One region of the Blautia obeum ATCC 29174 genome, then DNA from elsewhere that is predicted to be linked to it. Evidence: riboswitches for the same ligand, from Rfam matches in the RefSeq annotation. Region 1 holds a riboswitch; each other region holds the start of a gene.

Region 1 (6,862 bases):
GAAGAAATTTGTGACCGGAGTTTTTTAGTATTAGAATTTGTCTTCTGCAAATCTATGACCTTACATTTTTAATGCCAGATATAATCGCACAGCATCCTGAAATTCTCTCGGGTTGTATCCGCTTTTTTTATGAATCTGGTTCAGCCTGTACTGAATGGTATTCTTATGCAGAAATGTTTCTTCGCAGTTTTTTTTGAGGGACATATCGCAGGAAAAATAAATACGAAGCAATTCAAGGTCTTCCGAAGAAAGCTTATCCAGAGTTTTCTCCAGGAAGGCTTTTTTATTGCGTGAATTGACAGAAGCCAGGATCAGTTCCAGATCCAGTCCGGCTGCCTCTGCATAGTTGCTGCCTGCTGTCCGATTTCATGGAACATTCCGATGCGGGATTCGTCGGTGTTGGATATATTTCAGATGATCTGCATCTGCGAACAGGATTCCGACAGGTCTGCCTTTCTGCATATATTGTTGAAAGAGCGGAAGGGCAAGCTTTTCATAAGCCATACGGTTGTAGAGTCCGGTAAGGGAATCGTGGATATAAAGCTGAGAAAGCTGTTTGTTTTTCTTTCGAAGGATCAGTTTTCCATAGAGCGCTTCTATAGATGTACGGAAGGTGTTGAGCGTCTCAAAAAGAAACTGATGATCCAGCAGGTAATCGCAGTTTTCCAGAACAAGATACCCAATCTCACGTTCACGGAAATGAACCGGTGAAAAGAAATACACATTTTGTTTCGCAGAAACTACAGTATGTGGAAGCAGAGAGCCTTTTGAACGGTCAAGTTCAAGCGAATCCATGGTATTGCGGGGATATACGACAGCCAGTCGGTCAGGATGTTATCGGCAACGTATTGTCCATGATCAGCCGGATTGACAGGAATGCAATGGCAGCTTTTTGAAGTATAACATACAAAAAAACGTCTGGGCGGATGCTTATTTTTTGAAAATATATATAAATAACAAAAAATGTATTATAAAGGAGTTTCCTGGAAATATCGGTGGAATGTAGATAAAGGTTGATATCTATAATTAATCATGATACAATATCCGAAAAGTCGGAAATAATCAATAGAAGGGTGTTATGGCATGAAGATATATGAAAAGATTTTTGACAGACTTGATGAGTTACATATGAGTCAAATGGAACTGTCTAGAAGAACAGGAATTGCAACCAGTACGATTAGCGATTGGCGAAAGAAAAAAATTAATCCACAAGCGGATAAAATAGTGTCTATATGTAGAGCGCTTGATATGTCACTTGTGGATTTGCTTTGTGATGAAGAAACTGTGGAACCGGCAGCCCAGATTGATTGCTTGACAAATGAAAATTATATGATTGAATTGTTTCGTCAATCAGATGCAGAGAGCAAGAGGAGAATAATCAGCTATATTGAACTTCTTGAAGTTTGTAAACAAATCAACAATGCCTGTCAGTCTAGAAAACGGCAGCGAAATGTTTCGATCATTCAGGATATTGATGGAAATAATATTGTGGTGATCAATGATATTAGATTTAAGGGAAAACGCTCCATCAATTGGAGGGAAGTACGTGCATACTTGAAAGAATATGTTGGGGATTTTTATATGGTGGCTTCTACTGGAGATGTTATATATATTGGAGCTGATTTACCAAATGAATATAGTGGTTCGAAATATACACATAGTCTTAAGGGAACAAATGCCAAGGCGAAAGCAAATGCAACACAGGGAATTCCTGAAATGATAGAAATAGCTTTGGGTAAATATTATAGAGAAAATAAAGAGAGCAAGCATTGGAGAAATGCGAGGTATGGTTGGTATCGCTATAATTCGAGGTTTGCACTTCCTGTGTATAAAGACGATGAGATAGAAAGATATAATATTTTTCATGCATCACTTATAGTAAGATATTCGGAAGATAATAGAATGTATTTGTATGATATCATAGACATAAAAAAAGAAACGAGCAACTCGCTTGAGCCGTAAGGCTGTACACGATACAAAACCCATTTCTTTTATATAGATGATAAAATATTGGAGAGAAAATGTCAATCTGAATATTCGAAAAAATTGACTTAAAATCAATTGGAACATGGAGAAAAAAATCACTTTGGCTCTTTCCCGGCGGCGAAGACCATCATCATTTCATTGGTAAGGCTGCTGCCGGTGTCCTGACAGATAATTTTGTCACGGTCAAACCACTGTGCTACAGAAAGCTCTTCATGATCCACCGTGAGAGTATCGTCCCCGTCTACATCGCAGAAAAATCCAAAAAGTAATGTACCGGAGAAGGACCATGGCTGACTCTTATAATAACGGAGATTTTTCACTTTCAGACCGACTTCTTCCATGACTTCGCGATGAACGGTTTCTTCAATTGTTTCACCAATTTCCGCGAAACCGGCGATCAGGGCATATTGCTTAAAGCTTCTGCCCTCATATTTGGAGCAGATGATCTTATCTCCGTTAGTAATACCGACGATCACAGCCGGCATAAGTACCGGATATTCCTGACGGCCACAGGAAGGGCAGTACATCATACGTTCTTTTGTATCGTGTTTCATTGGGAACCCGCAGCATCCGCAGAAACGGCGGTTTCTGTACCAGAACCAGAGCTGATATCCGGTAATCGAAGCAAAAGCAAGATACTGTGGCTGTACATAACGAAGCTCTCTGTTTTCGTGGAATTCATAGCCTGGCAGCAGGGAAGTATCCAGTCCCGGAATCAGATAAAAACGTTCGTCATCTATCGAGAAAAGATAGATATAATTTTTGTACAGGTCGCTTACGTTTCCTTCCAGTTCGCGGAAACGGGGAAGCGTTATAGAATTGTCTGTATCATTTTTATGAAAGAAACTCTTTCCGTTTTCATAAGCGAGCACAAAACTGCTGCCATCCGGAGCAACCGGTCTGTATTCATTGTGATAAGTATGTGGTGCAATATCCTGTATCATAAGGAACCTCCTGAAAAATAGAGTGCAATTTATTGTCTGGCGATGAGCTGTATTATCGAAAAGCTGTATTTACTGCTTTATCAGACTGTATTCAGTATAGGTGAGGTGTTGGGAAAATGCAAGGGAGGAGTTTATATAAGAAATGCGGTATGTAAATAAAATGATAAAAATTTGACAAAATGTTATGCGGGTTATTGACAGCATACTGACATCGTGCTATTATAATGTCAGTATAATTCCATATTGAACATATGAAGTGCTGACTGTAATCCGCGTAGCAGTCAGAAGAGGGAATCAGGTGAGAATCCTGAGCGATCCGGTCACTGTAACAGAGGAGCGACTTTTCGATATCCCATTGTACGATAGTATGAGAAGGGGAAAAGAAGTGATGATCCTGAAGTCAGGAAACCTGCTTTGTATGGCGAGGTTAAACTTCCGTGTAAAGTGTAACAACCAACTTAGGGTATCCGCAACCCAAAGTGTTGTCTGCTTGTTGGAAGCAGGCATTTTTTTATGGAATTCGCCTGTTCGTATGAATTATACCTATATGTATCGTGGTGGCCGCCACATACATACGACCCCTTAAAGGGTATGATTAAATGGCAGGCGGTACTACTCCGGATGCATTCGTTCCCTCCGCATATTTGAACGGATTCATTGTCTACCCCGGAGCAGTATCGCAAATCCTCTGAAATAAGTTTTGAAGATGACCAGTTCGGCAGTGCCGTGACTGGATTTTTTTATATAATGAGGTGAAAGTAAATGGAAAAACCATATTGGGAAGGGAAACACTATGCTTTTTTCAGCAATAAGGAATGTGAATATTTTCCGTGTCATGCAGGCGCAGATCCGGAGAACTTCAACTGTCTGTTCTGCTACTGCCCGCTGTATGCACTGGGCGATAAATGCGGCGGGAATTTTCGAATGACAGAAACAGGAATAAAAGACTGCACGAACTGCCAGCTGCCACATAAAGCACAAAATTACGGATACGTAACCGGGAAATACAGCGAGCTGGCGGAACTGATGAAGAAGATACGAGAAGAAAAAGACGGATTATGATATAGACATACATCCGATATTCTGGAACACGCTTCATTTTCGGGCTGCTCCCGTGCGCTTATTAGCGATTGCTCCGCATAACTCGCTGTCGCTCAGACAGATGCTCCACAACCGCCACTAGCACAGTCGCAGTCTCGAAAGCCTTGCTGGGTTCCTGAATATCGGATGCATGCTTTATCAGTTCAAAGCTTTTTATAGGATCATTTTCTTGCGACAGTTCCGCTTCCCCACAACCGGGAAGGCCTCTCGGGGCAGCGGCCGAAGGCCGTGAACCTCCGCCGGGGTGTGGTGGCACCACAAAGATGATATGGAAAATGAGAGAAGAGGAATTAATAGTATACATATATTTAAAATCTTCAGATAAATATAGAAAATATCTTAATTTAACTTCATATTCCTATACACAGAAAAAGGAACAGTCTCCTGACATTTTGACTCAGCAAATTTCCGTAGATTCTGACTGCGCTAATGATGGCTGCGTTGCACTGTCTGAGCACCCTTGGGTGCGAGTTTGCAAAAGCAGTCATCGATAGATGCGCGGGAAGAATCCGGAAATGCAGCGTGTCAACAAGTCAGGAGACTGTTTGCTTTTTCGTGATATATATTATTATTATTTATTATAGAATCTAAGATTCCTACCTCTCACTCAGTATCATCTTCAACCGAGGAATATCATTATTCAATATCATTTTTTCGGGAAACATCATCTCATGCACAAACTCCGCCGCACACGTAAAATCCCCGATATGCTCCACTCCATGGCTGTCACTCGACAGCACGATCGGAATTTCATACTTCATACAATACTTCAGGATCTCCCGGTTATTCGCCCGTGTATCCCCACGATACCCATACGGTGCGAGTGAAGCTTCATTGATCTCAAAAATAACACCATTCTCCTTAGCACCGACTGCCAGAGTCTCATAATCTACAGGAAAAGCTGGATTATCACAGTGTCCCAGGACTTTGACACATGGATGCGTCATGGCATTCAGATACGCACTGGTGTTTTCCGCAATCGTTCCACTATTGTAATTCTGTGCATGCATACTCGCAACCGCATAATCCAGTTCTCCGAGCAGTTCATCGTTCAGATCCAGATGCCCGTCAATATCCAGGATATTTAATTCCACTCCAAAAAGCAATTCAATTCCAAAACGCTTCTTCGGCGCATAAGTCAGACTGCGGAAATAAGAAGAAGTTCCAGCGGCCAGCGTTCCAGGACCGTGGTCTGTGATTCCGAGCAACTTCAGCCCTTTTCTGGAGGCTGCTTTGGCCATATCAGAAATCGTACAGGTGGTTCCGTGGCCACTTGCGATAGAATGCGTATGTATATCAGAAAGATACATGAAGATCCCTCCTTAGATCGAAAATAAATCGAAAAAATGTGGCAGATAAATATAAAATCTGACCGCAAAGATATCATTAACTCCAGTATGGCAGTCACTATCACAAAAGTCAACAGAAAAATGCAGTTCAAAATAAAAACCAACACAAAACCAATAAAAACCACAACAAAAACCTCGTAAAAAACAGAAGAATAATGTTGGATTTCGTTGACATGAAAGAGCACGTAGAGTATAATGATTCTATATGAATCGTGGCGTTTTAGCGCCTTCTGATTGCATATGAGATATGGTGTAAGAGATACCTTTAAGGTAGTGACACCATAAGAAAGGAGAAGCGTGGAGATGTTTAATACCACAGATGTTCCAAAGTCATCCAGGATTCCGAAACTGGTTGAGGCACTTTATGCCAATATGCCGGTAATCGAGTCTGCCAGAGCGAAGCTGCTTACTGAATCATATAAGGCTACCGAAGGTGAGCCGATGGTCACACGGCGTGCGGAAGCTTTTGCTCACATTCTCTGTAATATTCCGATCATCATTCGTGACAATGAACTGATCGTCGGAAGCAGCACGATCGCACCGCGAGGATGTCAGACATTCCCGGAATTTTCCTTCCAGTGGCTGGAAGATGAGCTGGATACCGTTGAAACGAGGAGCGCGGACCCGTTTTATATTGCAGAAGAGACCAAGCAGGAGTTAAGAGAAGTACATAAATACTGGAAGGGTAAGACATCCAGTGAACTTGCTACATCCTATATGGATCCGGAAGCAATCAAAGCAATCGAACACAATATCTTTACACCTGGAAACTATTTCTACAATGGTGTAGGTCACGTAACTGTTAAATATGGTGAAGTCCTTGCAATCGGATACAAGGGAATCATCGACAAAGCACAGGCAGAGCTGGACAAATGCCAGGTTGGAGATGCCAACTATGTTACGAAGAGCCATTTCTTAAATGCAGTGATCCTTTCCTGCCAGGCAGCAATCGAATACGCAGAAAGATATGCAGAACTCGCATCCCAGATGGCAGCAGAGTGTACAGATCCAGTACGTAAACAGGAACTTCTGCAGATTTCAGAAAACTGCAGCCGTGTACCGGCGAACGGAGCTACAAGCTTCTATGAAGCCTGCCAGTCTTTCTGGTTTGTACAGCAGCTGATTCAGATTGAATCCAGTGGACATTCCATTTCACCTGGACGTTTTGATCAGTATATGTATCCTTATTATAAGGAAGACATAGACAAAGGTGTGATCACAAGAGAGTTTGCACAGGAGCTGATCGACTGTATTTGGGTTAAGATGAATGACCTGAACAAGTGTCGTGATGAAGAATCAGCTAAGGGCTTTGCGGGATACAGCCTTTTCCAGAACCTGATCGTAGGCGGACAGAACAAATACGGCGAAGATGTTACCAATGATCTTTCATTTATGTGCATCGAGGCGTCCAAGCAGGTATTCCTGCCGCAGCCGTCTTTGTCGATCCGTGTATGGAATGGTTCTCCGCATGAACTGCTGATG
Region 2 (6,862 bases), 1.7 Mb from region 1:
CAAAGGAAACTTCTGCTTACGGTACGCAGATACGGATTCCTGTCAATAGTAGCGTGAAATATGATTTGGTTGGCAAACTGGTGGAAGAGACAAAGTTGACTCGTAAGGATGTTATTGCTATTCTGCGTGGTATCAAAAAGACTGTTTTTAATCAGTTTAAAGATAATCCTGAAGAGTTCATTATCAAGGCAGTTGCACTCATTAATGAGGAAAAGGCAGCAGCCATTATCAAGCACATTACTTATGCCGTTTTGGATAAGTATTACAGTATGAAGGTATTTACTGATTTGCCGAATGGATTCTATATTTCGACACCGGTAGGAAATTATAATCCTGACTGGGCAATTACTTTCTATAAGGGGAAAGGTAAAGCATATTTATTTTGCAGCTGAAACCAAGGGCTCTATGTCCTCTATGCAGCTGCGTTCGATTGAGGAATCTAAGATACACTGCGCACGGGAAGACTTTAAGGCTATCAGTAGTGACAGCGTTGTTTTTGATGTCGTGGATAGTTATCAGAGTCTTTTTGATATGGTGATGAGATAAGGCGTTAAGGGATAATATTTCCTCAACAATCATAGGAAAGAGTGCTGTGTATGTCATCTTTTGTATCTCTCTGTGAATAGCACGAATGTAATTCAATGTTCTATGGATTGCAAGACATGCTATATGAGTGGTGCGCGAACTTTATCCCCCCCGGCAGGGGCGGTCAACCTCTGGGAATTCCAGCAAATACAAAAAAGTAAAATTATCAAAAATATTGTTAAAGAAAATTCTTTACTTTGGTTAAAGCGTAAGTTATAATAGCTTTGCTTAAAAGAATAAATGTGCCAAGTGCTGAAAAATATATAAAATTTACACTATTTTCAGAAGAGGGAATCAGGTGAGAATCCTGAACGATCCGGTCACTGTATTCAGTTATGCCACATTCATATCCATTGCATTTTTATGTGAGAAGGGAATGGGGATTTAAGCTGTAAGCCAGGAAACCTGCTTGGTTCATAGAAAGAAACTTCCGTGTAAAGTGCTGTCTTTCGTATCATGTTTTTTTGTGATGCCCGCTTTTTTATGGAAGCGGACTTTTTTCTTTTAAAAGCAAAAAAACAAAAGAAAAAATAAGGAGAAAAAGCATGAAAAACATGAAAACAGTAGCAGGAATGTTATGTCTGGCAGGAATTCTCAGCCTGGGAATGGGAACAACTGTATTTGCGGAGGATGGAGACAGCCATTATCCCGTAACAATCACAACCTACAATTATGAGAACGAACCGATTGAAATGACTTTTGAGAAAGCTCCGGAGAAAGTATTTGCATATGCAAACTCCAATATCGAAGAGCTTCTGGCACTTGGTCTCGGTGATAAGATCGTAGCTGCTTGCGGTCTGGACGGTGATGTGCGTGAGGATTTAAAAGATGAATTTGACAAGATTCAGTATATGGATACCAAGCCATCCAAAGAGGAAGTTGTTGCAATGGAGCCTGATTTTATTGCGGCATGGTATTCTTCTTTCGATGATGACTGGCTTTCTGATGTAAGCTTCTGGCAGGAGAGAGATGTAAATACATACATGTCCCTGAACAGTGCTGCAAAGGGACCGGCTTCTGAGTTCCCACGTACAATTGAAGACGAATATGAGGATATCCTGAACCTTGGCAAGATCTTTGATTGCGAAGACAAGGCAGAGGAAATCGTTGATCAGATGAAGGGTGAGATTGATAAAGTAAAAGAGCATGTAGAAGGAACAGACCCGTTATCCGTAGCAGTTCTTGAGGATGAGGGAGATTCCTTCCGTGTATATGGAACAGAGACACTTGGCGGAAATATTCCGGAGACACTTGGTGCAGAGCTGAAGCTTGGTGCAGAGAACTCTGAAAACGTTGGTGCAGAGGATCTGATCGCAGCTGATCCGGACGTATTATTCATGATCAACTATGATGGATTTATGACAGCTGATGAGGCAATCGCTGATATTACAGATAACCCTGCATATGCGAGCCTTTCAGCAGTTAAGAACAACAAAGTATTCTCTGTAAACTTGAATGAAGTATACTGCAGCGGTGTCAGAACCTATGACGGAATTATGACATTTGCAAAAGCATTATATCCGGATCTGTACGAATAAAATGAAAAGAAAACCGGATTTTAAAAATGGAATTTTTCATGGAAAGCCGATCTATGTGCTGGCGGTGATATTACTGACTGTGCTTCTGGTGATATCCATTCTGACTGCAGTTACCATTGGTTCTGTAGATCTTTCTGTGAAAGATGTGTATAGTGTAATTTTGTATAAAGTGTTTGGAATCGGGGATCCGGAGGTTTATGGTGTAGGAGCCATGTCTGATATTGTGTGGTTTATCCGCCTTCCCCGTATTCTTCTTGCAACAGCCGTTGGCATGGGTCTGGCAGTTGCAGGTGTGATAATGCAAGCCATTGTGAAAAATCCGATTGCAGATCCGTATATTCTGGGTATTTCCTCTGGTGCATCTCTTGGTGCAACAGTGGCAATCTTTCTTGGAGTTGGAGCCGTATTTGGCTCCAACTCTATTGGAATCTGCGCATTTATCGGAGCCTTCCTTATTTCTGTACTGGTACAGATCACTGCAAATATAGGAGGCCGGGCAAATTCAGTCCGACTTCTGCTTGCAGGTACAGCACTTGGAAGTGTGTGCAGTGCATTTTCAAACTTTGTTGTCTATATTGCGGGCGACAGAGATGGAATCCAGACAGTTACTTTCTGGCTGATGGGAAGTCTGGCAGGTGCGAAATGGGAAAATCTGGCTGTGATTATTCCCTGCGTTTTTATAGCAACCCTGTTTTTCTGCACCCAGAGCCGTATTCTCAATATGATGCTGCTTGGAGATGAGGTATCCATCACATTAGGAACTGACCTGCACAGATATCGTCAGGTGTATCTTGTAGTGACAGCACTGTTGATCGGTTTTGTGGTATATTCCGCAGGTATCATTGGATTTGTAGGACTCATTATTCCTCATGTGGTACGAATGTTCTTTGGAACCGATCACAAGAAAATGCTTCCACTGTCAGCACTTAGCGGTTCCATTTTCCTGATCTGGGCAGATGTTGCTTCCAGGATCATTATTCCCAAGAGTGAAGTCCCAATCGGAATCCTGGTATCCATGATCGGAGCACCTTGCTTTATTTATCTGCTGGTACGCAGATCTTATGGATTCGGAGGTGAGAAATCATGAAACTGACAGCTTCTGATATCCATGTGGAGCTTGGCGGAAATGAGATTCTTAAGGGAATTGACGCAGCCATAAAGGAAAAGGAATTTGTAGGAATTATAGGACCAAACGGAAGTGGAAAAAGTACATTGCTGAAATGTATTTACCGTGTACTGAAGCCAGATACCGGTGTGATCATGCTGGATGGAAAACCGCTGAACGAATATAAGGTAAAGGATTCTGCAAAAGCACTGGCAGTGGTGTCCCAGCACAACTACTATAATTTTGAATTTTCCGTACAGGAAATTGTAATGATGGGAAGGGCTCCTCATAAGAAAACCATGGAACGGGATAATGCCGAGGATTATAAGATCGTGGAAGAATGTTTGGAAAAAGTGGAAATGCTTCCCTATCGGCACCGTGTTTTTTCAAGTTTGTCTGGCGGTGAGCAGCAGCGAATCATTCTGGCAAGAGCTCTGGCACAGAAAACTGACTGTCTGATCCTGGATGAGCCTACCAACCATCTTGACATCAAATACCAGCTCCAGCTTCTGGATATTGTAAAAAGTCTTGGGGTCACTGTGATCGGTGCTTTGCATGATCTGAATATTGCAGCAGCATACTGCGACCGGATCTATGCCATGAAGAACGGTCGTCTGGTGGCTTGCGGAACTCCAGAAGAAGTCATTACAGAAGATTTTATACATATGTTATATGAAGTAGATGCAACTGTAAAAAAGGATGAATACGGCATGCTGAATGTTACATACCATCCTTTGCATGTGAAAAAATAAAGAAAAAGTGGAGGAAAGCTGAATGAGCGATACAGCAAAAAAAGGAATTCTTGTAGTCAGCTTTGGTACCAGTCATGAAGATACCAGAGCAGTGACCATTGATGCGATTGAAAAAGAAATTGGAGCTGCTTTTACAGATTGTAAAATTTATCGCGCATGGACCAGCAAAATGATTCTCGCCAGAATTGAAAAGAGAGATCATATTCACTATGACAATGTGGCAGAAGCAATGGAGCGTATGAAAAAGGATGGAATTACAGATGTGATCATTCAGCCTACTCATGTAATGAACGGTGTGGAAAATGATCTTATGAAAAAGGATGTTCTGGCGTATGCAGATCATTTTCAGTCTGTGAAATTCGGAGCTCCTCTACTTACAACAGAAAAAGATAATGAGTATGTGGTGAAAGCGGTTGCAGATGAGTTCCCTGTAATTAAGGATAAGGAAACGGCACTTGTGCTTATGGGGCATGGAACCGAGCACTACGCAAATGCCGTTTATGCCGCACTGGATTACAGATTCAAGGATATGGGATATGAAAATGTGATCGTAGGAACTGTGGAAGGTTATCCTGAAATTGACCAGGTCATGAAACAGCTTGGAAAATGCGGGGTAAAAAAAGTGGTAATCGCACCGTTTATGATCGTTGCCGGTGACCATGCGAAAAATGACATGGCAGGAGAGGAAGAAGACTCCTGGAAAAATATCATCAGCAAAGCTGGTTATGAAGTGCAGACAGTTCTGAAAGGACTGGGGGAATATGAAAGTATTCGAAAACTCTTTGTGGAACATGCGAGGGAAGCGGTATGATTAAAATTGGAACACTGACCTGCCTTCACTCCAATAATGTATGTGCCAGAGTGGGATGCCTGAAGGCCTTTCAGAATCGCAGTGACTTTTTTGATGGATATTCTCCGGACACACTTCTGGGAGCAATGATGACCTGTAATGGATGCAAAAGTGTAAATCCCAAAGAACCGGATGTAGATGAGGAAATTCTGGAAAAAATAGATAGGCTGGTCAGCGAAGAAATTAAGGTAGTGCATGTGGGAGCCTGTCGTCTGGACAGGGAGAAAAAAGAGTGCCCACGAATTGCCAAAATCTGTGAGATGATAGAATCCAGGGGAATCCAGGTGGTAAGAGGAACTCACAGAGAATCCTGAAACAGGATAGAGAAATCGTATAGGGGAAACTTCCAGGCAGATTGTGGAAAATAGTCTGTCTGGAAGGGAGTATCCCAAAGTTTGTGTAAACCTTCAAACTGATGTAAGATAGAATTACTCAGTTTGGAGGTTTATTTTATGGCAAGAAAAAAGGATTCACCACAAAAAGCAGCGCTTAGAGAACTCATGGGAAACTACCTGAAAGAAAACAATGTAAAAGTAAAAGATGGAACAGATGTTAATTCCATTATGCGGGATATGATGTCTATCATTTTGGAAGGCGCCCTTGATCAGGAACTGGATGAAGAACTGGGATATTCCAAATATGATTATCGAAATAAAGAAACCGATAATTCCAGGAATGGACATTCCCAGAAAACGTTACATACCAGTTACGGAGATATGGAGATTGATATTCCAAGGGATCGAAAAGGTGACTTCGAACCACAGGTTGTAAAGAAGTATCAGAATTCGATTATGCAGGACATGGAAGAAAAGATCATTTCCATGTACGCAAAAGGAATGACTACTGCCGATATAGAAAGCTACATGCGTGAATTATACGATCTTGAGATCTCCGACAGTACTGTCAGCCGGATCACTGATAAGATCCTGCCAATAGTAAAAGAATGGCAGGAAAGGCCATTAGAAAGTGTGTATGCTGTTGTATTTATGGATGCGATCCATTTCCATGCCCGTAATGAGGGGCAGATTGTAAAACGTGCTGTTTACATTGCGATTGGGATCGATATGGAAGGACGTAAGGATGTCCTCGGAATGTATGTTGGTCAAAATGAAAGTGCCAAGTTCTGGCTCTCCATCCTGAATGGCCTGAAAAACCGGGGCGTAGAAGATATATTGATTGCGTGTGTGGATGGACTGACCGGTTTTCCACAGGCAATTGAAGCAGTATTTCCCCAGACCGAGATCCAGCAGTGCATAATCCATCAGATCAGGAATACCATGAAATTTGTTTCTTACAAAGAGATCAAACCACTTATGGCAGATCTGAAGCGTGTATATGCAGCTCCTACAGAAGAAGTTGCATTGGCAGAACTGGACAGCTTTGACGAAAAATGGAGCGGGAAATACCCTAAGATTGCAAAGTCATGGAAAGATAACTGGGCAAATCTTTCAACGTATTTTAAGTATCCGGAAGCTGTCAGACGTCTGATCTATACCACGAACACGATTGAAGGATTTAACCGCCAGCTCCGGAAAGTCACCAAATCCAAGACGGTATTTCCATCCGATGACAGTCTCTTGAAAATGCTGTATCTGGCCATGATAGATATCACCAAGAAATGGACGGGACACCGTCAGGATTGGGGACAGATCCATTCTCAGCTGGAAATTTTCTTCGAAGAAAGATTGGAAAGGTTATAAGCAGAATGCATGCTAGGCAGGGCTGGCACAGCCAGTCCTGCTTGACATGCCTTAAAACTGCATTATAATACAAACAAGGACAGAACCCTGAAAAACAGGTTCGAGAGTATGAAACTTTTTCTGTAAAATAATGTTTATAAGGTTCTTCTATGATACAATAAATATCATTAGGAGGGCCTTTTATTATGGCAAGACAAAAGAAACCTGTACATCGTGTACAAATGACAGAAGGAAAACGAAACATCATCCATCAGCTCCTGGAAGAGTACGATATCCAGTCTGCAGAAGACATTCAGGATGCGCTCAAGGATCTTTTAGGCGGCACCATTAAG
Region 3 (6,862 bases), 1.8 Mb from region 1:
AGGGCTTCAATGAGGGTCAGGATGAAGTAGGTCTTTCCGCCGCCGGTTCCTCCGGCAATGAGCATATGGGGGAGCTTATCATACTCCCACCAGACATTTTCCATGAGCCGGAGCCTGCCGTCCTTTGCCTGTACGTCTTCAATGGAGATACGGTTGGCAATGGTATCATAGAGTAGGGTGTACTCCACATAGGAATCCTTTAATTCCTTATCCGTCAGCTCACAGTACAAGCCGCTTTCCAGCTTTCTCTCCAAGTTTAAGAGCTGTTCCTGATATTTCCCCAAAGTGATTTCCACACGGATATGGAGCAAGCCCTGTTTCATACGGTAGTAGATTTTGGGAAAGTAAGTGATGGTTTCTTTGGAACGGCTGGAAGACAAGTCCTTGAAAAAAGCGTCTTCTTTTCTCTGCTCTGATTCATACCACTTGTTTTCCAACACCATCCTTGCCAGTTTTTGGCGGTGGATGAGCTGCTTTACTTCATCCCTGCGGTATCGCCAGAACAGAAGAACTGCTGTAAGGCACACCATTCCTGCCACGCCCATACTGAATAACAGGTAAGGGATGTTTACATCCTGTATTATCTGGGAGAGGGACACTTCCTGCCAGTTGGCTCCGGCAATCTGCCCTGTATGAAACAGCAGGACAACCAGCAGGAAGACAGGGAACAGGGCGGCAAGGGCAGTATGGGACACAAGGTCTTTATCCGTGGGGCGGATACGTTTTCCACGGGGAAAAAGCTGCTTCATGGGAACAATCCTCCTTTCGCTTTTCTCTTATTTAGCTGTTATTTTGCAGGGGGAGCGTCTTTCTTCGGTGTCTGGGGATTCATGGCAGCCCCTTTTTTCAGGACAATATCCTCTGCCTTGATGTACCAGTCCACCTCTGCTCCCTGAAAGGTAGCCGTTGCCACAGTATCTGCCACTGGATTGATAAGTTCCACCTCTGCGTTGTAATCGAGCTCCTTTAACGGCACGCTGGCAGGGATGGAAACCTGAATCATACGCCCCTGTCCTCTGGATTTTAAGTCATAGGTACGCTCCTTGATTTCTTCTGATACCGAGCCGTCTTCATTCTGGAGGTGAACCTCACGGCGGAGGGCAGAAAATTTCAATGCCCCGAATGTTGCTTCCTTGTCAATCACGATTCCGTTTGCTAATCTCATAGTCTGATGTCCTCCTTTTCCTTACGCTTTTACCATATCGTCAGCGTGCAAAATGTAGTTGGTAAAGCCCCTTGTGCCGATTTTATAGCCCTCTGCGGTGATACGGGGATTGACGAGCTTTACACGTTCCTCAAAGTCAAAATGCTTCTCTCCGGCTTCGGCAGGGAGGATAACCACAATATCATCCGCCCTCTGCACGTCTGAATAAAGATTGAAGCTGCGGGAGAGTACCGCCATGCGTCCGTTGATTCTTCTCTGTTCTGTTTTGTCTTCTCCGGCAAACTCCAAGTTGCCGAATGTCTTTTCCATGTTGGGAATAACGAATTTTAATTCCATATAGATGTACCTGTCCTTTCTGAATGTTGTGTTTGATGGTTGGTTTCGGATTCTGGTCTGGAAACGGAGGGGAACGCTCCGGCGGTGGTGATTTCTTCGTAGTATCACATCCTTTTTGGTTTTGGGGTAAAAAAATAGACGCTCATTTCTGAACGTCTGAATTGATACACTGGAAAGGCGGAATATCTGCTTTACCCTCTATATTTTTGTATATGTTGTACTTACAAGGTCGCCCCAGAACAGAAAGCCCGGGCAACGTACGATAATATTCTTCGAGTTGTCCGTGACATTCCTGAAATTGCAGATCCGATTCGTTTTCTACGTGCGAGAGAAGTCGTACACTTCCAGCGTTTCGGGGAAGCACTTCGTTCCGTACAGGAACAGCTGGATGCGAAAAACTTCTATGCATTCAATCCGAGCTTTGACTGTCCATGTGAGGCGTCCTGTAAAAATTCATAACAACAAAGAAATATCAAATAAGACCTGGGAGGATTCTTCCGGGTCTTTTAGGGTAAATACAGGATTTTACAATTCCTTTCATCCATGTTATTATGACAACGCATTAAATATGAAAGGAAAACGATCATGGAAGTTCTGACGATTGGGATTTTCTGTGCTTTGCTCATTATATGCATCATAACGGGAAAATCTATATTATATGCTCTTCTGGCAGGTCTGATCATTTTCAGCCTGTATGGAAAAAAACAGGGATATAGCTGGAGACAGATTAGCAGGATGGCATTACAGGGAGTCTGGAAAGTAAAAAATATTCTGCTCACATTTATACTGATCGGAATGCTGACAGCACTTTGGCGACAGGCTGGAACAATTCCTGCAATCATCTGTTATACCGTGCATCTGATAAAACCATCGACATTTTTGCTGATGACATTTCTTCTGAATTGTCTGATCTCAGTCCTGACAGGAACTGCTCTTGGTACGGCAGCTACGATTGGTGTTGTATGTGCAACGATGGCTTCTGCACTTGGAATTCCTTCATGGATGACCGGTGGTGCAATTCTTTCCGGGGTATATTTCGGAGATCGTTGTTCTCCTGTTTCGACAAGTGCACTTCTGGTGGCGGAGCTGACGGAGACAGGTATCTATACAAATATAAAAAATATGATCAAAAGTGCATTGGCACCATTTACCATTACCTGTATTCTTTATCTGACTGTCAGCATACAGCTTCATGGAAAAACAGAGATGCCGGATCTTGGACATGCTTTTGGCAGTGAGTTCCGGCTCAGCTGGATTGCATTGCTGCCTGCAGCGGTGATTCTGCTGTTGGCTGTTATGCAGGCAGGGGTGAAGATCGCGATGATCGCAAGTATAGTTACTGCAATTCCTGTCTGTATTGGCCTTCAGAATATGGCATTTACGGAACTTCCTGAACTTCTTCTGAATGGTTTCCATTCTACAGATGTGACGGTAGCGGCAATGCTGAATGGAGGTGGTATCACTTCGATGTTGAAGGTTGGAGCAATCGTATGCATTTCTTCATCTTATTCAGGTATTTTTCAGGCAACAGGAATCCTGAATGGATTTCAGAAAATGGTCTGTTTGCTTGCCGACAGGACAAAACCATATTTTGCAGTGCTTGTCACATCAATCCTGACAAGCGTTATGGCATGTAATCAGACACTGGCAATCATGCTTACAGATCAGCTCTGCAGCAGAACAGAACCGGATAAGCTGCGTTTTGCCAATAATCTGGAGGACAGTGCAGTGCTCATAGCACCTTTGGTGCCGTGGTCGATCGCGTGTGCTGTTCCGCTTACAGCAGCAGGTGCACCGGGATACAGCGTCTTATTTGCAGTGTTTTTGTATCTGCTTCCGTTGTGCGATTTAGTGTTAAAAAAATAACTGCCCTATTGTAAATTGACCAAAATAGTGGTATTCTGTAAGAAATTGAATAATAAAAATAACAGGTGCTGATGTTAGATAATCAAATAGCCTTCAGTTAAAAGGGAAACAGGTGTAAGTCCTGTACGATCTCGTCACTGTATACAGGGAATGCAGAATCATGTGTGTATGCACAGTCACTGGGAAACTGGGAAGACGATTCGGGTGTATTGATCTGTAAGTCAGGAAACCTGCCTGCTATTGGTACGGGGATTTTAAATTCCGGATCACGAGTAATTGGTTGTACCATAATCCAGAAACTCTAGCCCGGTGCAGGAGTTTTTTTATTGGGAAATATAGTATTTCTCCGAAAAATATTTTTTGACCAGGCTTGCTGCCGTACTTTGTTATTCATTTTAATTTTCATGAGAAAACAGGTACAGGAGGAAAAAAACATGAAAAACAAAACTGTAAAAGCACTGGCAATTGCAATGACTGTAGCAACAGTCACAATGATGGGATCTGCAAGCATCTACGCTTCTGATGACACTGCTGAGACAGCAACAGAAGAAACCGCAGATGATGCAGAAACCGCAGATGATGCAGAAACCGCTGATACAGAAGAAGCTTCCGATGATGATCAGAAAGCAGCAGATGAAGTAGCAGCACTGATCGACAAGATTTATGTTCAGGAAAGAACTGATACAACAGATGAAGACTGCAAAGCTGCCAAAGAAGCATGGGATAAACTGACAGACGCTCAGAAGGAACTGGTTGAAGGCGAAGAAGCTGATCCGGATTACTTCGGACGTGACACTGGTGATGCATCCAAAGATGATCCTCGTAACCAGGATGAAATCGGTGAGAACGAACTTCTTGTTGTAAGCTTTGGTACATCCTTCAACGACAGCCGTGCTGAGGATATCAAAGGAATCGAAGACAAACTGCAGGAAGCATATCCGGATTGGTCTGTAAGACGTGCATTTACAGCACAGATCATTATCAACCATGTAGAAGCAAGAGATGATGAAGTGATTGACAATATGCAGCAGGCACTTGACCGTGCAGTTGATAATGGCGTTAAAAATCTTGTTGTTCAGCCTACACATCTGATGCATGGTGCTGAATATGATGAAATGACAGAAGCAATTGATGGATACAAAGATAAATTTGAATCTGTTGCAATCGCAGAGCCAATGCTTGGCGAAGTTGGTGATGACGCTACTGTAATTAACGATGATAAGAAAGCTGTTGCACAGGCTATCACAGATGAAGCCTGCAAAGAAGCTGGATATGACAGTATGGAAGCTGCTGCAGAAGATGGAACAGCATTTGTATTCATGGGACATGGTACTTCCCATACAGCAAATGTAACATATGATCAGATGCAGACACAGATGAATGACCTTGGATTCACAAATGCTTTCATTGGTACTGTAGAAGGTGAACCGGAAGATACAGAATGCCAGGCTGTTATCGCAAAAGTTAAAGATGCTGGATTTAAGAAAGTTGTTCTTCGTCCACTGATGGTTGTTGCTGGTGACCATGCAAACAACGATATGGCTGGTGATGATGACGATTCCTGGAAATCTCAGTTCAATGCATCTGGTGCATTTGACAGCGTTGACTGCCAGATCGCAGGTCTTGGAAGAATTGAAGCTGTAGAGGATCTTTACGTAGAGCATACAAAAGCAGCAATTGATTCTCTTGGAACAGCTGATACAACTGAAGAAACAACAGATGATACTGCAGAAGCAGCAGATGACACAACAGATGGTGCAGAAGAAGTTACAGACGATTCTGCAGCAGAATAATGTAATGTGTAAATAATTTATGCAATAAACGGGACTGCCCGGAAGGCTTGATTGTCTTCCGGGCAGTTCCTGTAAAATCAGGAGGATTTATATTATGAAACGTTCAGTGGCAATGATGGCATGCGTATTAAGCGGAGCTATGGTACTTGGCAGTTTCAGCCCGGTTATGGCAGAGACAGGAGCAAAGGCAGTTTCTGCAACAGTGACAGATTCAAAATCATCAGATGATAAAAAGGATGATGCAAAAGCTGATACAGCGGACAAAAAGGACGATGCAAAGGATACGGTGCTTGAAGACGGTACTTACAGTGCAGAGTTTGATACAGACAGTGGAATGTTTCATGTAAATGAAGCAAATGACGGTAAAGGAACGTTGACAGTCAAAGATGGTAAGATGACAATCCATGTGAGCCTGAATTCAAAGAAGATCGTAAATCTTTTTGTTGGAAAGGCAGAAGATGCCCAGAAAGACGGAGCTGAGATTCTTGAGCCGACAACAGATGAAGTAACATATAGTGATGGATATAAAGAAGAAGTTTACGGATTTGATATCCCGGTTCCTGCCATTGATGAAGAATTTGATGTTGCTTTGATCGGAAAGAAGAACAAATGGTACGATCATAAAGTAAAAGTAACAAATCCTCAGAAAGAAGCCGATGCTGAAGTTTCTGACACAAAAGAAACCGATACAAAAAAGATGACTGCTGAAGATCTGAAACTTGAAGATGGTGATTATACTGCAGATGTGAAGCTGGAAGGTGGATCCGGAAAGGCTACAGTAACCTCTCCGGCTGAATTTACAGTTAAAGATGGAAAGGTAACTGCATCTGTAGAATGGAGCAGTCCGTACTATGATTATATGCTGATTGGTGATGACAAATATGAACCAGTCAACAAGGATGGAAATTCTGTGTTTGAAATTCCGGTAGATGGTTTTGATTATCCTATGGAAGTCACAGCGGACACCGTTGCAATGAGTACTCCTCATGAGATTGAATATACTTTACAGTTTGATTCCGCAAGTATTAAAGAGGCAGAAAAATAAAAATGAGAAAAACGTTACGCATTTTTTTATGCGCAGCATTGAGCGCATCAATGATGCTGACTGTACCTGTATGGGCTCAGTCAGCTGATGAAAAAGAGACGACAGAAAGTAATGCCGTCAGACAGGACCTGGCTGGCTTAAAATATGATCACAGTCTGGAACTTCAGTATGCAGATCAGTTTTCAGTAGATTATTATGAAGATGGTTATGCACTTATCACAATTGCAGGAGATGGGCAGTTTCTTCTTGTTCCGGAAGGAAAAGAAGCTCCGGAAGGCCTTGACAGTGATATTGCAGTTATTAAACAGCCACTTGATAATATCTATCTTGTGGCAACATCGGCAATGGATCTTTTCTGTGCATTGGACGGGCTGGACAGCATCAGTCTTTCAGGAACCAATGCTGACGGATGGTATATCGATGAGGCTAAGAAAGCACTGGAAGATGGAAGTATTTCTTTTGCTGGTAAGTACAGTGCACCGGATTACGAACTGATTTTGTCTAAAAATTGTGATCTGGCGATTGAGTCTACAATGATCTACCATAAACCGGAAGTAAAAGAAAAGCTTGAGCAGTTCGGGATCCCGGTTCTGGTAGAGCATTCAAGTTACGAAAGTCATCCGCTTGGCCGTACTGAGTGGTTGAAGCTATATGGGG

What was found. A riboswitch is a leader RNA that binds a small molecule or an ion and turns the genes downstream of it on or off. The one in region 1 is predicted to bind cobalamin.
Region 2: it holds a riboswitch for cobalamin, as region 1 does, so the genes downstream of both, NQ503_RS05365 (ABC transporter substrate-binding protein) here and NQ503_RS13675 (cysteine-rich small domain-containing protein) in region 1, are expected to answer to the same signal.
Region 3: it holds a riboswitch for cobalamin, as region 1 does, so the genes downstream of both, NQ503_RS04610 (sirohydrochlorin cobaltochelatase) here and NQ503_RS13675 (cysteine-rich small domain-containing protein) in region 1, are expected to answer to the same signal.

Annotation. Positions count from the first base shown of each region.
Region 1 covers NZ_CP102265.1:2,827,245-2,834,106, reverse strand. Annotated here, with positions in the region: gene NQ503_RS13695 (helix-turn-helix domain-containing protein) at 61-231, opposite strand; gene NQ503_RS13690 (GGDEF domain-containing protein) at 367-795, opposite strand; gene NQ503_RS13685 (helix-turn-helix domain-containing protein) at 1,084-1,962, shown strand; gene nudC (NAD(+) diphosphatase) at 2,082-2,930, opposite strand; cobalamin riboswitch at 3,168-3,361, shown strand; gene NQ503_RS13675 (cysteine-rich small domain-containing protein) at 3,693-3,992, shown strand; gene NQ503_RS13670 (phosphatase) at 4,628-5,341, opposite strand; gene NQ503_RS13665 (glycyl radical protein) at 5,684-6,862, shown strand, end outside.
Region 2 covers NZ_CP102265.1:1,120,376-1,127,237, forward strand. Annotated here, with positions in the region: partial or broken gene NQ503_RS17735 (restriction endonuclease) at 270-546, shown strand; cobalamin riboswitch at 816-1,012, shown strand; gene NQ503_RS05365 (ABC transporter substrate-binding protein) at 1,131-2,123, shown strand; gene NQ503_RS05370 (FecCD family ABC transporter permease) at 2,125-3,210, shown strand; gene NQ503_RS05375 (ABC transporter ATP-binding protein) at 3,207-3,980, shown strand; gene NQ503_RS05380 (sirohydrochlorin cobaltochelatase) at 4,003-4,791, shown strand; gene NQ503_RS05385 (CGGC domain-containing protein) at 4,788-5,144, shown strand; gene NQ503_RS05390 (IS256 family transposase) at 5,283-6,530, shown strand; gene NQ503_RS05395 (IS256 family transposase) at 6,716-6,862, shown strand, end outside.
Region 3 covers NZ_CP102265.1:956,728-963,589, forward strand. Annotated here, with positions in the region: gene NQ503_RS04585 (FtsK/SpoIIIE domain-containing protein) at 1-749, opposite strand, end outside; gene NQ503_RS04590 (YdcP family protein) at 788-1,165, opposite strand; gene NQ503_RS04595 (YdcP family protein) at 1,187-1,501, opposite strand; partial or broken gene NQ503_RS17705 (manganese catalase family protein) at 1,730-1,960, shown strand; gene NQ503_RS04605 (Na+/H+ antiporter NhaC family protein) at 2,087-3,367, shown strand; cobalamin riboswitch at 3,414-3,619, shown strand; gene NQ503_RS04610 (sirohydrochlorin cobaltochelatase) at 3,802-5,160, shown strand; gene NQ503_RS04615 (hypothetical protein) at 5,255-6,205, shown strand; gene NQ503_RS04620 (ABC transporter substrate-binding protein) at 6,208-6,862, shown strand, end outside.